Regions from separate parts of the Halomonas sp. 3A7M genome, predicted to be linked through region 2. Evidence: predicted binding sites of a transcription regulator. Region 2 holds the regulator's gene; the other holds the start of a gene.
The links. The regulator sigma-54, encoded in region 2, starts transcription at its own class of promoters, with help from an activator protein. The targets are predictions, from matches to a motif close to TGGCACNNNNNTTGCTNT.
Positions count from the first base shown of each region.

Region 1: INT19_RS10425 (P-II family nitrogen regulator) is a predicted target of sigma-54. The motif match lies at 3,311-3,328, and genes of this name have one in related genera.

Region 1 covers NZ_JABUZD010000115.1:5,952-12,218, forward strand. The annotation lists gene INT19_RS10410 (helix-turn-helix transcriptional regulator) at 1-319, opposite strand, end outside; gene INT19_RS10415 (TonB-dependent receptor) at 369-2,504, opposite strand; gene INT19_RS10420 (accessory factor UbiK family protein) at 2,690-3,031, opposite strand; gene INT19_RS10425 (P-II family nitrogen regulator) at 3,392-3,730, shown strand; gene INT19_RS10430 (ammonium transporter) at 3,776-5,023, shown strand; gene glnK (P-II family nitrogen regulator) at 5,227-5,565, shown strand; gene INT19_RS10440 (ferredoxin--NADP reductase) at 5,709-6,267, opposite strand, start outside.
Region 2 covers NZ_JABUZD010000162.1:128,069-134,335, reverse strand. The annotation lists gene INT19_RS14490 (KpsF/GutQ family sugar-phosphate isomerase) at 1-43, shown strand, start outside; gene INT19_RS14485 (KdsC family phosphatase) at 77-619, shown strand; gene lptC (LPS export ABC transporter periplasmic protein LptC) at 619-1,191, shown strand; gene lptA (lipopolysaccharide transport periplasmic protein LptA) at 1,200-1,703, shown strand; gene lptB (LPS export ABC transporter ATP-binding protein) at 1,770-2,495, shown strand; gene INT19_RS14465 (RNA polymerase factor sigma-54) at 2,601-4,016, shown strand; gene hpf (ribosome hibernation-promoting factor, HPF/YfiA family) at 4,115-4,423, shown strand; gene INT19_RS14455 (PTS sugar transporter subunit IIA) at 4,428-4,898, shown strand; gene rapZ (RNase adapter RapZ) at 4,964-5,878, shown strand; gene INT19_RS14445 (HPr family phosphocarrier protein) at 5,924-6,193, shown strand; gene pmbA (metalloprotease PmbA) at 6,235-6,267, opposite strand, start outside.

The DNA of each region.
Region 1 (6,267 bases), on a different contig from region 2:
GCGCACTGAAGGCGTCGCCAGCCTGTAATTGAAATGACTGGTGGCCGAGCCCCACGTGAATGCAGCCCTCAAGTATCACACTGAGAAACCACGGAGCGGTACGACGGGAGGTGGAGGCATAAGCGTGCAGAACATCAAGATCTGAGTGCGTCACGCGTAGGGCTGGGGTGATCTCGAAATCGATCACACGCCCGCGAGCCACGTAAGGCGATGGGGAGTGGTCAGGCGCTTCGGGAAAGCGGTAATCGATCCCGAAGCGCTGACCAAGGGCCAGCAGGTCATAGGTGGTGAGTGGCGCGAGTGTGTCGAGTGTCGCCATTCCCATTACCTCGCTGTTGAGCGGCTGCCTGCGAGTAGCGGGGCGGTGCTTAATACGCCATCGACCAGTTCAGGGTGTAAGTACGTCCGCGCCCTTGATAGTCGTAGAGGTATTCTGGACCGTAGTAGGGCGAATAGAACATAGCGGCCCGCTGGCCCCAGACGGTGGAGTACTGATCATCGAGTAGGTTCTGTATGCCCAGACTCACGGTGCCAAAATCGGTCTCCTGGCTGAGCGATAGATCGAGGGTGGTGTTGCCGTCGATCTCACGATCCGCGTCGTCTTTCAGATCGAAAGTATGGCTGGCTTGCAAGCGCGCCGAACGCACGTAGTCGGTCCAGCCGATAAAGGCCGTTGAAGAGGAGAGCGATGCATAGCGGGCGTCACGCTTCTCCCACTCCCCTTGGCTGTTCTCCTGCTCGGAACGCACTAAGTGTAGAGTGCCGCCGACCTCCAGGCCGTTGTCGAAGTAACGGGTTACCGCGCTCTCTAGGCCAAAGTCGCGTTTCTTTTCGTCCACTACGCTGACGCTCAGATCCTGGGCGTTCTCTACTGCCTTGTCCGACCAAGCGTAGTAGAGTGCCGTTTGAGCCATCCAGTTACCCCCCTGGTAGCGCCAGCCTAGCTCCACCTGATCTGTCTCGATGGCAGATAGAGGGTTGTTATTGACACTCACCTCGGGGCTCTTGCCGTAGTATTTGGCGGGATCTGGCAGCTCGAAGCCCTGGCTAAACTGCAGCCAGTTCTGGTGACCGTTGCCGTAATCGTAGAGGACGCTGGCATTCAATAGCGTGGCTTCGTAATCGTTCTTACCGCCGGGAATACCCTGGAAATCGCCCACTTCGACATCCATATGCTGCTGCCGCAACCCTGCGGAGAGCTTAAGCGCCTGGGTGGCCTGCCAGTCACCTTGGACGAAGCCCGAAAGCCCGTCCACCTGATAGCCTGGGTAGCGGGGCTCAACGCCCGAAGCCTGCTGCACCAAACCTCCGGTGGCATCTGATACATCGGTATTAAACAGCATCTGGCTGGCATCGAATTTTTCGCGATCCAGGTCGAGCCCATAGGTCAATGAAATGTCATCACCCAGGCGCGACTCAAACAGCGCTTTAATACCGCTTAAATCAGTATTTTGTTGCGATGCACGAAACTGCAGGCCATCCGAGACAGGGTAAGGAAAGGCCTGGAAGCTGGATTCCTCTTCTCGATGGAAGGCCTGTAGATAGAAGTTTTGTCCCCATAGGTTAGCGTGGTGATAGTTGACGTTGACCAGCTTGCGGTCGGTTTCCGGGTCGCGCTGTGAACGGTAGCCGTCGCGAATCTCGGCATCGTTCAAGTTGGGCGTGGCTGCGTCGAGGTTGGGAAAGTAAACCCCCCGGTTACCTTCGTAACCGGAACGATACAGCTGGGCGCCCAGTTCCAGGCTCTGTTCATCGGTCAAACGGAACGAGAGGTTGCCCAATACATCAATGCTGCGATTGTCCTGCAGGTCGGTCTGGGCAATATCGGGAAAGATCTCCTGACCACTGCCGTCATAGTGACGGCCGTTGTCCACAATGGAGGTACCCAGATAGCCCTGAACCCGCTCATTGCCGCCGCTGATCGATTGCGACAGACGTCGATCCATATCATCGCTGTTGTTGAAGCCTGTGGTGATGCCTGCTTCGGTGCGCCAGTTCAGGCCTTCTTCGCCTTTGCGCGTAATGATATTGATCAAGCCCCCCGTAGCACCGCCGCCATACAGGCTGCTGGCGCCGGAAAGCACTTCTACACGCTCAATATTGAAGGGATCGATGGCATCGAACTGACGGGAAAGCCCACGCGAACTGTTCAGAGATACGCCATCGATAAGCACCTGCACGCCCCGACCACGCATGTTTTGCCCATAATTGGTGCGCCCTTGCGGTGCTAGATCCAGCCCCGGCACAAGTTGCCCCAAAGCCGTCTTTAGGTCTGCACCATTGCGGGTCTGCTGTTGCAGCATCTCTTTATCAATCACCCATACCGCGCCAGGTATCTGACTGATCTGGGTTGGGGTGCGGGAGCCAACCACCACCATGGTATCTCCAGCGTTTGCGTTTAGCGTGGATCCAGACGTTGTGTTTTGGGCGAAAACAGCGCCGGAAAAGCCTAGTAATAGACCCGTGCCAATGAGTGTAGCCGTTGAAGAAGACCAGTCAGACATGGTGAACAATCCGCGAGCAGTTAGGGAGTAGGAGGCGGAGAGTATCACCACAACAATCAAAGTCAATGATATTGATTCGTGTTTATTAAGTGGGTATGACGCTCTTTACGTCATCAACATCAACGTATTAAGCCACCACTTAGTCGGCAATAGGCGTCGTCAACCTATTGCCGTCCGTTCTGGATTTAGGCGGGCTTGTCATCCTCTGAACCATCACTGTTCGGTTCAGGAGCGGGGGTTGGTGGTGCTTCTGCTTCAATGGGGGAAGGGCTCGTTGAGGTAGACGCTTCCACGGCGGCCTCAAGGCTGGCCACTTGGCGCTCTAGAGCTTCAACGCGTGAGCGGGTGCGCTGCAATACATCCATCAAAATATCAAAGTCTTCCCGTGACACCAGCTCCAGCCTGTCAAAGGCACCACGCACTACCTGCTGTACGCCTTTTTGAATATCTTCCGGGGCTTGGGAGGCGTTCTGTAAACGATCCCCAATTTGCTGGGCTAAACGGCTAATGCGATCTTGAGGCGCCATCGCTCTCTCCTTAAATGACCACGCATAAATGTGCACTGCTTACTAATAAGGATACGCAACCCGCCGTCGATGCGCATGCATCGTTTGCAAATTAGCCTCTGGCCTCTCTTTATCGGCGGGGTGCATCGAAGGAGTGCATCGAAATAGAGCGCCGCGTTTTTATTCATGTTCTTTTATGGTGCAAGCGGGCAGTGGCGGCGGCTACTAAGTCTTCCTTGCCACCGAAAAACCTTAATTTTTATAAAACAAACTGCTGACTTATAAGAAAAAAAAGTTGGGTGGCACGGTATGCGCATTAACGAGATAAGCAGTTAATTCGGGCGGCGCTGCCGCTACCTAATCCAGCAGGGGAGATCCGGGATGAAACTCATCACCGCTATCATCAAGCCATTCAAACTTGACGACGTTCGTGAAGCGCTCGCTGACAACGGCGTTCAGGGCATCACGGTGACTGAAGTTAAAGGCTTCGGTCGTCAAAAGGGGCATACCGAGCTGTATCGGGGGGCAGAGTACGTCGTCGACTTTCTACCCAAGGTAAAAGTTGAAGTGGCCGTGGACGACACCCGGTTAGAGAGCGTATTGGAAGCGATCTGTAGCGCAGCTAACAGCGGCAAGATCGGTGACGGCAAGGTGTTTGTGACACCGCTTGAAGACGTTATTCGGATTCGGACAGGCGAACGCGGTGCAGACGCCGTTTGAAGCTGTTTTTTCGGATCATTTCTATAGTTCAACGGGGAACTTAAAATGAATGAGTTGACTGATCTGAGCTACGCGCTCGACACGTTTTACTTCCTAATTTGCGGCGTGCTCGTCATGTGGATGGCCGCTGGCTTCTCAATGCTTGAGGCTGGCTTGGTACGTTCGAAAAACACCGCCGAGATTCTGACCAAAAATATCGCGCTGTTTGCGATTGCCTGCACCATGTACTTGCTGGTGGGTTACTACATTATGTATTCCAGCAGCGCGGGTGGCTTCCTACCCAACCTTGGTTTCTTGATTGGCGCTGAAAACAGCGTGGATGCAGTGACCGCAGGCGGTGATGATGCGCCTTACTACTCAATGCGCTCTGACTTTTTCTTCCAGGTAGTGTTTGTGGCCACAGCCATGTCGATTGTGTCTGGTGCGGTTGCTGAGCGCATGAAGCTGTGGGCATTCCTGGCCTTCGCAGTAGTGATGACAGCCTTTATTTATCCGGTGTCTGGCTACTGGACGTGGGGCGGCGGCTGGTTGTCTGAAGTCGGCTATTCCGATTACGCGGGTTCCGGCATTGTTCACTTAGCGGGTGCCGCGGCTGCCTTAGCGGGTGTATTGGTGCTTGGCCCACGTAAAGGTAAGTACGGTAAAGATGGGTCTATCCACGCGATTCCAGGCGCCAACATGCCGCTGGCCACACTGGGTACTTTTATCCTTTGGATGGGTTGGTTCGGTTTCAACGGCGGCTCTGAACTGAAAATGTCCGACATCAGCTCTGCCAACAACGTTGCTCAAGTGTTTGTTAACACTAATGCGGCGGCTGCCGGTGGCGTGCTTGCCGCACTGATTCTTGCCAAACTGTGGTTCCGTAAAGCGGACCTTACCATGGCGCTTAACGGTGCACTGGCTGGTCTTGTCGCGATTACTGCGGATCCTCTGTCGCCTTCTGCGCTAGGCGCTGCGGTGATTGGAGCGGTGGGTGGCTTGATCGTTGTCGCTGCGATCGTCACGCTGGACAAACTGAAGCTTGATGATCCGGTCGGTGCTATCTCGGTACACGGTGTGGTGGGTATCTGGGGCGTGCTGGCGGTTCCGCTGACCAATGGCGACGCTTCTTTCGGCGCACAGCTGATCGGTATCGTTGGTATCTTTGGCTGGGTATTCGTTGCCAGCCTAGTGGTGTGGCTGGTGCTGAAAGCCATCATGGGTATCCGCGTTAGCGAAGAAGAAGAGTATGAAGGTGTCGATATTGCTGAGTGCGGTCTTGAAGCCTATCCTGAATTTAGCGTTAAGAAATAAGCTTACGCTAATGAAATGAGCTGGCGTGCTCTTTTGGCCTCCCCTAACGGGAGGCCTTTTTGCCTTAGTGCATTGTTACAATCCATAGGCGCTGATTTTTTATTCTCTGCCTGTAGCGGTGTATGCTTAACGCTAACGGGCTTGGCTAACAGCAGTGTCCCGCCAACCTTTAATAAAAGGCCACCAAGCTAGAGGATGTCGCAATGAAATTGATCTCAGCCATTATCAAGCCGTTTAAGCTTGATGACGTACGCGAATCGCTCTCTGATATCGGCGTGCAGGGCATTACGGTAACGGAAGTGAAGGGCTTTGGCCGTCAGAAAGGTCACACAGAGCTATATCGTGGTGCAGAGTACGTGGTGGATTTTCTGCCCAAAGTAAAGCTAGAAGTTGCGGTAGATGACGATATGGCGGAACAGGTTATTGATGCCATTACGCAGGTTGCCAATACCGGCAAAATCGGCGATGGCAAAATCTTTGTTATGCCGCTGGAGCAGGTGATTCGTATTCGTACCGGCGAAACCGGTAAAGACGCGGTTTAATCGCGACGGGTGCTTCGCAGCCTAAAATTACCAAAACGCCCCGCTAAGCGGCCTGCTTAGCGGGGCGTTGCGTTGTTACTTACGAGTTGGCAAACCTTTCCTTGCCTTCTATTTCTGACTCTTCACTTCTTACTTTTCACCCCTTACTTCTCAACAAAGGCACGCTCAATCACGTAATCGCCCGGCTCGCCCATCCGCGGGGAAATATTCAGGCCCAATTCGTCTAGCAGCGCGCTAGTGTCGTCGAGCATGGCGGGGCTGCCGCAAATCATCGCGCGGTCTTGGCGCGGATCAATCGGCGGAAGACCGGTATCTTCAAACAGCTTGCCGCTGCGAATGTGATCGGTTAGGCGTCCCATGGTGTGGAATTCTTCACGGGTAACCGTGGGGTAGTACACCAGCTTCTCGGCAATCTCTTCGCCTAAATACTCGTGAGCAGGCAGCTCTTTGGTAATAAAGTCGGCATAGGCAAGTTCAGATACTTCGCGTACGCCATGCACCAGCACAACTTTTTCAAAGCGCTCGTACACTTCTGGGTCTTGGATCAGGCTCATAAACGGTGCAAGGCCTGTTCCGGTGGAAAGCATGTAAAGGTTGCGGCCGGGAAGCAGGTCATCGCATACCAGCGTGCCCGTAGGCTTGCGGCTGACCATAATTTGGTCGCCAACTTGAAGGTGCTGCAAGCGCGAGGTGAGCGGGCCA
Region 2 (6,267 bases):
CGCGCTGCATATGCATGACTTACTTGCTAGCGGTGTCATTTAATCGTTCTTTTCAAACATTAATAACGGAGGCTTCATGGCCCTACCTGACGCTCTACAAGACCGGATTCGCCGCGTAAGATTGCTTGCCATTGACGTTGACGGCGTACTTACCGATGGCCGCCTTTATTTTCAAGCTGACGGTATCGAAATCAAAGCGTTTCATACCCAAGATGGCCACGGCCTCAAACTTTTGAAGCGCGTCGGAATCCATGTTGCCTTAATTACTGGGCGTGATTCTCCCATGGTCAGCCAACGTGCTGCGTCGCTGGGCATTACCCACGTGTATCAAGGGTGCGAGGATAAACTCACTACGCTACGCGCGCTTTGCCAACGCCTAGATATCACGCTTGAGCAGGTTGCTTATTGTGGTGACGACCTACCAGACCTTGCTCCAATGAAACGTTCTGGCGTAGGCATCACCGTCCCTAATGCTCCTGATTATATGCATACCCACGCTGACTGGATCACCGATCGGCTTGGTGGCCACGGCGCTGTACGTGAAATCTGCGACACCTTATTGATGTCTCAAGGCCATTGGGATGCTGTTTTAGATACGTACCTACACGGCCAATCGTAATGCGCTTTTGGGTTAAAAAACGCATTTGGATAACCATCATGGTGCTTGCCTTAGGTGGCATACTGGTATGGTTGGATCCACGCGGCCCTCAAGACCAATCAATCGACGCTGAGGCTCGCGCTCAAGAGCCCGGCCATGTATTAGAGAATGCAGAAATCACTCTGTTTGGTGACACCGGTGCCATCCAGCAGTCGCTGACGACGCCACGCTTAGTCCATACCCCTCAAACGGCGATGACAGATGTCTTCTCCCCCAGGGCGACACTATTCGATAGCGAAGAGCGTCAATGGCTAGCGACGGCGGAGACCGGCACCCTAAATACTGACACGCAGGTGCTCACACTAGCTGGCTCAGCCCAATTACTTGCACCCGACGAGGGCTGGCAGCTGAATACAGAGTTATTACATTATGATGGCACCACCCGTCATGCTTGGAGCGATGCCGAAACCATACTTCAGCAACCGCCCCAGCGCATTGGCGCTTCACGCATGGATGTATGGCTGGATGATAGCCAGATCCGCTTAACCAATAACGTGCGCGGCGTTCACCCGCCTGCCACTCGTTCTCAGTAGGAGTCGCGATGAACGCTCTTATTCGCACGGCACTCTTCGTCATTGCGCTACCCATTTCAGCGGCAGCGCTACCGGTCATGGCACAAAGCCAAGCCCCCGTAGAAGTAGAGGCTGACCGTTTAGATCTCGATCAACGCGCAGGCACTGCTGTGTATTCAGGCAACGTCGATATTCGGCAGGGCAATATGCAACTGCGTGGAGATCGCGTTGAGATTCAGCGCAACGATGCTGGCGAGCTATCGCGCGCCGTTGCAACCGGTGGACGAGCCTATATACGCAACCAGCTCGAAGACCAAGCTAGCCCAATGGAAGGCTGGGCAAAGCGCATTATTTATCATGTTGCCGAGCGTCGGGTAGAGCTCATTGACCAAGCGGAACTGACCCAGCAAGCAGATCGCTTTGAAGGTGGACGCTTAGAGTATTTTATCGACCAAGGTGTGGTTCAGGCGCGTTCTGATGTTAGTGGTAGTGAACCACAACGTATCCGCATGACTCTTCAGCCGGAACAATAGGAGTGTCCAGTGGCGACAAATAACGCAGAGCCTGCACCTCAAACCACAGCCTCAGAATCAGCGCCGATAAAAACCCTTTATGCTCGCCACCTAGCCAAAAGCTATAAACGCCGCCGTGTCGTTAAGGATATTAACCTAGAGATATCTCAAGGCAGCGTGGTAGGGCTACTAGGCCCCAATGGCGCTGGCAAAACGACATCGTTTTATATGATTGTCGGCTTGGTAAAGTCTGATGCGGGAAAGGTTGGCATTGACGAGCTTGATTTAACCCATGCCCCCATGCACGAACGTGCAATGGCAGGTATTGGCTACTTGCCTCAGGAAGCCTCTATTTTTCGCAAACTTTCTGTCGCCGACAACATAATGGCAATCCTGGAAACTCGTAAAGAACTCGATCGTAGCGCCCGGGAGCAGCGCCTTGAGTCGCTACTGGAAGATTTTCACATCACGCACATTCGTGACAACTTCGGCATGAGTCTTTCGGGCGGAGAGCGTAGACGTGTTGAGATCGCACGCTCCCTCGCGACAGAGCCTGCCTTTATTCTGCTTGATGAGCCGTTTGCCGGCGTTGACCCGATCTCAGTGGGTGATATTAAAACGATCATTCGAGCCCTCAAAAAACGCCATATCGGCGTACTAATCACTGATCATAACGTCAGGGAAACACTAGATATTTGCGATATTGCCTACATTGTAGGTGACGGTCATATCATCGCCAGTGGCCCCCCTCAGGAAATTCTCAACAACCAGCGGGTAAGAGACGTTTATTTGGGGGCTGATTTCCGCCTGTAAACAGCCACCTGCAAAAAAAATAGTAGTGGTGGCATAGTTATTGCACTTGCACCAAGCCATAACTCGCACTAGGGTGGAGCTTTCTGATTAACGAGTGGTTCTCAGATGGTCATGAAAGCTTCTCTTCAATTGCGTATCGGTACACAGCTGACCATGACACCTCAGCTGCAGCAGGCCATCGCCCTGTTACAGCTATCAACGCTGGACCTCCGTCAAGAAATTCAGCAAGCACTTGATGCCAATCCAATGCTTGAGCAGGAAGATGAGTTCGGCGAACAGGCCGTTAGTGAACCCCAGGAAGTTGAATGGTCCGAAAGCATTCCTAACGAACTCTCAACTGACAGTGACTGGTCAGACACTTATCAAGACCTAGGTAGCCATGGTGCCAGCAGCGAGGGGCCTGACTTTGAGCGTCAAGCCGCTGGTCAAAGTTTGCATGGCCACTTACTTTGGCAACTCGCCATGACAGATTTTTCACCACGCGACCATGCCATTGCTGAAAGCCTCATCGATGCACTGGATGCCAACGGCTACCTAACTCAACCTCTCAATGACATTCGCGAAGGACTTAAAGCCCAAGGGCATGAAGGCCTTAGCCAGCGTGAAGTTGAAACAACCTTGCTGCGCCTTCAACAGTTTGAGCCCACCGGTGTATTTGCTCGCGACCTGCGGGAGTGCTTAATGCTGCAGCTCGCCTCACTACCCGAAGATACACCGCTGCTGATGCCTGCCAAGCGCTTAGTGCGTCAATTTCTTGAAGCGCTCGGTAAAGATGATGTGCGTTTGCTAAAGCGGCGGTTAAGTCTAGATGATGAGCAGCTTGATGACGTAATCCGCTTGATCCGCAGCCTGGACCCTCGCCCCGGGAGCGCCTTTGGCGACACAGATGACAGCTACGTAACGCCAGATTTAGTCGTCCGCCATGACCACGAAGGATGGCACCTGGAGCTAAACCCAGAGGCACTGCCGCGCTTGCGCATTCAACCTGACTACGCAAGCCTCATCAAACGGGCTGACAAGAGCCAAGATAACCAATTTTTAAAAGAGCATCTCCAGGAAGCGCGCTGGCTCATCAAGAGCCTTTCAAGTCGAAATGATACGCTACTGCGGGTGGGCCGAGAAATCATAGCTCGCCAGATAGGCTTTCTGGAACACGGTGAAGAAGCCATGAAACCGCTGATCTTAGCCGATATCGCAGACGCCGTTGAAATGCATGAATCTACTATTTCCAGGGTCACCACCCAGAAATATATCCATACCCCGCGCGGTGTGTTCGAACTCAAATACTTCTTTTCCAGCCAAGTAAGTGGCCAGGACGGCGGCGACAGTCACTCCAGCACCGCCATCCGGGCTCGAATCAAAAAACTGGTGCAAGATGAACCGCCCGGCAAACCGCTCTCAGACAGCCGCCTCGTGGCGCTATTGGAAGAGGGTGGCATTAATGTAGCAAGGCGAACGGTGGCCAAATATCGTGAATCAATGGGTATTCCCTCTTCAAGCGAGCGCCGCCGTTTACGCTAATAAAACAGTGCTAACGAGACAAAGTCTGTCTAGGGGCTTTGCAATAGCGCAAAAAGGGTTACAATCGAAGAACAGTCCGATGGATAAGGAGCACGTCAATGCAAGTAAATATCACTGGTCATCACGTAGATCTGACTGACGCCTTGCGTGACTATGTAAATGAGAAGCTGGAACGCGTTGAGCGCCATTATGACAATATCACCACCGTACAAGTGACCTTATCTGTTGAAAAGGAGCGTCAGCAAGCTGCCTGCACCCTGCATGCTGCAGGTGCCGATCTACACGCAGAAGCATTAGACAATGATATGTATGCTGCGATTGATGCACTAGCGGACAAAATTGACCGTCAACTCGTTAAACACAAGGAAAAAGCACAAGCTCGCGCCCAAGGCGCTGGCGTGCGTTAACTCAATGACGTTGGAAACCATACTTCCCCCGGAGCGCGTGCTGTATGACGTCCCCGGGGGCAGCAAAAAAAGGGTGCTGGAATTTTTCAGCACCTTTATTGCGCAAAACACGCCAAGCCTAGATAGCCAAGAAGTCTTCAGCCGCCTGATTGGTCGTGAGCGTTTGGGTAGCACTGGAATAGGCAACGGCGTTGCCATTCCTCACGCCCGTAGCCCTCACTGCAGCTCGCCTATCGCTGGTTTTTTAAAGTTAGCCGAGCCTGTAGATTTCGATGCTATTGATGGCGATCCCGTCGACCTTGTTTTCGTACTTTTAGTACCCGAAGAGGCGGACGACACGCACTTAGCCTTATTAGGGCAAGTGGCGTCTATCATGAACAGCGTTGACACACGTCAGCAGCTTCGTAGAACGGCTAGCCAACGTGAGCTATTGGACCTTATAACAGCAAAAATTCGTGAACAACCTGTTACTTAAATAGTCCACCGCTAGACACTGCCTACGTTTACCTCCATTTTTATTGGCATGCCAAGAGAAACTCTATGCAATTGGTGATCATTAGCGGCCGTTCAGGGTCCGGTAAATCTATCGCCTTACAAGCGTTAGAAGATCTTGGCTATTGTGCCATCGATAACTTGCCCGCCATGCTACTCGGCTCCCTGGTGGATGAGCTTCGTGAGCAAGGGGCACGCCCCCAATTAGCGGTAAGTATCGATGCGCGCAATTTACCTGCTGCACTAAAGCAACTGCCAAAAATGCTTGAATCTTTGCGTCAGAAAAGCATTCACTTCCAGGTTATCTATCTAACCACCGATGCCCGAATTCTTCTTGAGCGATACTCAGCCACGCGTCGTCGCCACCCTCTTACGCGTGATAGTGACATGACGCTTGAAGAGGCCATCAATAAAGAAGAAGAAACCCTGCTCGACATCCGTGATCTGGCTGACCTGATGATCGACACATCGCGTCTGTCGGTTCATGACCTGCGCCGCCGGATAACGGATCAGGTTGCCCAACAGCGTGAAGATAGATTAACCCTGACACTAGAGTCATTTGGCTATAAACGGGGCGTCCCACTTGACGCAGACCTCGTCTTTGACGTGCGCTGCCTACCAAATCCGTACTGGGATCCTACACTGCGCCAATACACTGGCCGTGATGCCAATATCATCCACTTTCTGAAGGGATATCCTGTCGTAGAAGAAATGCGCAATGATATCCAGACATGGCTGGAAAAGTGGCTACCCGCTTACCAAAATAGCCAACGCAGTTATATGACGATTGCGATTGGCTGTACCGGTGGGCAGCACCGCTCTGTCTTTATGGTGGAACAACTGGCGCAAATGCTGGTAAAACAAGCGGGAGAGGTTCAACTCCGTCATCGTGAGCTAGGCTTGCAGTACACCCTCAGTGAGCAGCAGCCCTCCACATCCGCGCCTTCAACAAACGCGCAATAAGCAACGCCTTTTCTTCACGACCCCACTCGGCTAAAAGGAACCAGAGTGCCAGAAAGAACCTTAACACTCACTAATCAGCGCGGCCTTCATGCTCGCGCAGCGACAAAACTCGTCAAGTGTGGCCAACAGTTTTCGGCCAACATTCACGTTTACAAACAACAACAAATGGCAGATGCGGCCAACATTATGTCGTTATTGATGCTGGCCGCCCCTTGTGGCACTGAACTTAGAGTTCATGCGGAAGGCGACGACGCCGAACAAGCACTAGAGGCGATTGAAGCGCTGTTCGACGCACGTTTTGACGAAGACCACTAACATCAGCAAAACACGTGCTAACTGAGCTGTTAGCTCAGTTGTTAGTTACCAGCGACGGTCATTGCATCAATTAG